2 regions of the [Clostridium] cellulosi genome follow, and region 1 is predicted to be linked to the other one. Evidence: predicted binding sites of a transcription regulator. Region 1 holds the regulator's gene; the other holds the start of a gene.
What was found. The regulator HrcA, encoded in region 1, represses chaperone genes, less so after heat shock. The targets are predictions, from matches to a motif close to TGTTAGCACTCNNNNNNNNNGAGTGCTAACA.
Positions count from the first base shown of each region.

Region 2: a site for HrcA is predicted at 1,092-1,122, ahead of V6C21_RS05205 (co-chaperone GroES). Genes of this name have one in related genera too.

Region 1 is NZ_JBAIZF010000026.1:180,544-182,752, forward strand. It holds T-box leader at 1-214, opposite strand, end outside; gene hrcA (heat-inducible transcriptional repressor HrcA) at 634-1,659, shown strand; gene grpE (nucleotide exchange factor GrpE) at 1,671-2,209, shown strand, end outside.
Region 2 is NZ_JBAIZF010000018.1:63,328-65,536, forward strand. It holds gene groL (chaperonin GroEL) at 1-741, opposite strand, end outside; gene V6C21_RS05205 (co-chaperone GroES) at 768-1,052, opposite strand; gene V6C21_RS05210 (THUMP domain-containing class I SAM-dependent RNA methyltransferase) at 1,335-2,209, opposite strand, start outside.

The DNA of each region.
Region 1 (2,209 bases):
TTACCACTCTTATTGACGGAATATCCGCCCTCTCAACCACTGTCTTACAACAGTGTTCCCCTTAACGCGGGAAGCACGTACTGTTCTACTCGGCCCGCAGCCTTTCGGCAGTCAGCTCAAGGGTGATTTTCACAATCGTGCGCGGCTGCCTTTCACCAACCGGCAGCTCTCTGAACGCGTTTACGAATGCTGCTGTCCCTGTCATCGCTTTTTTTATTGTATTCTATCATATTACGCTTTAATTTCTTTGTCAACAAATAAATATACGTTTATTAGAAAATTTTTTAAAAAGCGACAACTTGGTAATGCCGTGAAATAATTTTATACTGATTTTAATGTGAATTTTTGAGAATTCTGCTTTGCCTAAAGAGCGCCAATTTTACTCAATAAATAAGCTGAGCCTTTTTCAATAAAAGTATTGACATTTGGATAAATTAGTGATAAATTCATTATTAGGTTTTTAGCACTCTCGATTACAGAGTGCTAACAAAGGAAAGATTATTAAAGGCGCAAGTGTCGAATTCGCACGCAGCCGCTGGTTTGTTTTGGCTGGTGCAGTTGAAAGGAGAAGCCTTTGTAGATTATTAAGATTATCGGAAGGCAGCACGGTTTGGTTTAAGGTCGGTGATTTTCATGGAGCTGTCAGAAAGGAAAAAACGCATACTAAGCGCTATCGTTGAGGAATACATTATAACCGGAGAACCGGTTGGCTCGAAATTTCTTGCAAAAGAAACGGGAATTAATTTATCTCCTGCTACGATACGCAACGAGATGGCAGAGCTGACCGACATGGGGTTTATTAGCCAGCCACATACCTCGGCCGGAAGGGTGCCGACAATTCTCGGATACCGTATGTATGTTGACCATTTGATGGGTGAATATGAACTTTCTGACTCGGAACGTGCCGCTTACGACGAGCTTTTTAATTTACAAGTCGGGGATATTGAGAGCACGCTTGAAAAAGCCTGTGATATTCTCGCAGACATAACTGGGTGTGCATCTGTATCAACTGCCCCGAATGACAAAGCGGCGACGATAAAGCGGATTGAGATATTCCCCTCAGGGCTAAGGTCCATTCTAATGGTGATACTTACATCCTCAGGGATAATAAAGAGCAGGATATGCAAAACCCTTGAGAATTTGACACCTGATATGATGAATTTCTTTTATCAGCTTGTAAACGACCGTTTCTGCGGCCTGAAGCTTGAGGATATGACCGAGGAATTTCTCGATAAAGTCAAGCATGAACTTTATGAGTATACATTTGCCCTTTCGCCGGTTGTCGATGCAATAGCGGAGGAACTTAGGTCGATAAGCAACGAGGTTTTTATTGGCGGAGCTTCCAATTTGCTTGCATACCGCGATATCGACGGAGATAAACTTATAAAGATGATGAAGCTGCTGGAGCACCGGGATGAACTTATGCGCATTATCGGCGATATGGAAAGCGGTGTCAAGGTTAAAATAGGCTGTGAAAACGGTATGCCGTTTATGGATAATTCCGCGATTATCGCTGCGCCGTATGCACTTAACGGCAGGGTATGCGGAACAGTGGGCATAATAGGGCCGGCAAGGATTAATTACCCGAAGATGGTTTCAAGTATAGAATATTTTTCTAACATGCTGAGCAAGTTTATTGAAGACAGTTTTGGCGACTGACGCGTATAAAAATGAAAACGGAAAGGGGCATGACAGTGAAGAAAAACCAGAATAAAGACAACATGGAACAGACTGCGGGAAACAGCAAGAAAACTGCTAAAGCCGAAGAAAAGGAAAAAATCGACAGCAACAAGTCCGAAGCAGAAGCTAAAGCAGAGAAGGAAAAGGCTGAAACCCAAGAAAAGCAAGAAACCAAAGAAAAGTCAGAGGCCCAAGAAAAGCCAGAAGAAAAAGATAAGAAGAATGATGGCGATGATAAAGATAAGCCATCTGATATTGATCTTTTAAAGGCCTATCTCGGTCAGACATTGGAGGAATTACAGAGGCTAAAGGAAGAGAATAATAAGCTCAAAGAAGAGAATGAAAATCTGAATGAACGGATTTCATTGTGCAAGGACAAGTTTGAGAGGCTGGTAGCGGAATATGAGAATTTCCGCCGGCGCACGGCTGTTGAGAAAGAGAACATAAGCCTTGATGTCAAATCAAAGGTTGTTCTCGCACTGCTGCCGGTGCTTGATAATCTTGAAAGGGCAATGCCATTTGCAGGTAC
Region 2 (2,209 bases), on a different contig from region 1:
AATTACCAGCTTCTTGCCGGCCTGAACGATCTGCTCAAGCAGCGGCAGGATATCCTGAATGCTGGAGATCTTCTTATCTGTGATAAGAATGAGAGCATCGTCGATGACTGCTTCCATCTTATCGGTGTCTGTGCACATGTATGGTGAAATGTACCCACGGTCAAACTGCATACCTTCGACGACTTCGCACTCTGTTTCGGCCGTCTTGGATTCTTCGACAGTTATAACGCCATCATGTGTAACCTTTTCCATAGCGTCGGCTATGAGTTTACCAATGACCTCATCAGCCGCTGAAATGGTAGCAACACGTGCTATATCTGAGCTGCCGGTAATCTTCTTTGAGTTTGCCTTTAAGCCTTCAACTGCTGCGTCGACAGCCTTCTGGATACCTTTCTTTACTATCATCGGATTGGCACCCGCGGCGACATTCTTCATGCCTTCGCGGATCATAGCCTGCGCCAGCAGTGTTGCTGTTGTTGTACCGTCACCGGCAACGTCATTGGTCTTTGTAGCAACTTCCTTGACGAGCTGTGCGCCCATGTTCTCAAACGGGTCATCAAGCTCAATTTCCTTGGCTATTGTAACACCATCGTTTGTAATTAACGGTGAACCGAATTTTTTATCAAGAACAACATTACGGCCTTTCGGTCCAAGTGTTATCTTAACGGTGTCTGCAAGTTTATCAACGCCGATTTGAAGAGCCTTGCGGGCTTCTTCTCCGAATAAAATCTCTTTTGCCATAGTTCTTCTTTCCTTCCGTTACAACATTACTCAACTATTGCAAGAATATCGCTCTGACGTACGATAGTATACTGGGTACCGTCAACCTTAACTTCGGTGCCCGCGTATTTGCTGGTCAATACTTTGTCTCCAACCTTGACAAGCATTTTGACTTCCTTGCCGTCAACCATACCGCCTGGGCCTACCGCTATTACTTCAGCCACTTCAGGTTTTTCCTTGGCCGAACCGGTTAAAATAATGCCGCTCTTGGTGGTCTCTTCAGCTTCTACCATTTTAATAACCACCCTGTCAGCAAGAGGCTTAATCGTCATTTTTAATTCCTCCCTGAACCTGTGTTTTATTAACTCAACCATTAGCACTCTTTAACCATGAGTGCTAAGCATATTGTAATCACTGACTAATTAAAAATCAAGTCTTTAATTAGCATCATTTGCATTTTCGTCAATATTGATAATATCCCAATTTTTTTAATAGGGCGATTTGTGTAACATGAGAAATTATAACCAGTACTGTGTATCATATTCACAGTGTTATTGAAAAATTACCGGATTTTTTGCGCTGGCATTCATAATATCTGTCTGCTAATTACTCTGCTATCTTCGGAAATACTGGAAAAACTCGCATTTTATCATTCCGTTATAGAGCTTGCGTTTTTTGTCGGCGCGCTTTCCAAAAAGCGATTCGAAATTTTCGCTCGGGCTGATAATATAGAATCGCCAGCCTTTGAGCTTTAAGAACACTGAACCCATAGTTTTGTAAATTTCCTCAGCGGCTTTTATGTCGAGAAGCCGCTCACCATAAGGCGGGTTTGTAACGACCGTCCCGTGCTCCTGTGTAGGCGCAAAATCGCGCAGATCCTGCCTTGAAGCAGTTATGACGTCCCCCACGCCCGCTTTTTTGGCGTTTTCAAGCGTCAGTTCAACAGCCTTCTGGTCGATATCATATCCGAAAACCTCGATTGGTTCGCTGTTTATTGCGGCGCTGGCCTCTTCCCTCGCGTCTTTCCAAATGGATTTGTCAAGGTGAAAATTTTCAGCCGCAAAACTGCGATTAAGCCCCGGGGCTATATTTCTGCCTATAAGCGCTGCCTCGATGAGAATGGTGCCTGAGCCGCACATAGGGTCACAGAATGCCCTGTCAGCGTAAAAACGCGCTATTTTTACCATTGAGGCCGCGAGTGTCTCCTTGAGCGGGGCTTCAATGGAATTGCGGCGGTATCCTCTTTTATGAAGTCCTTCACCGGACGTATCAATGTATATTGAAACCTTATCCTTTAAAATTGAAAACTGGATTTGAAATTTGGCACCCGTCTCTTTAAACCAAGTGACGTGATATTTTTCTTTCAGATGTTCCACGATGGCTTTCTTTATAATTGCCTGACAATCCGGCACACTGTGAAGCTTTGAGTTAAGCGACCAGCCTTTTACCGGGAACGCGTCATCGCGGCCTATCCATTTTTCCCATGGTA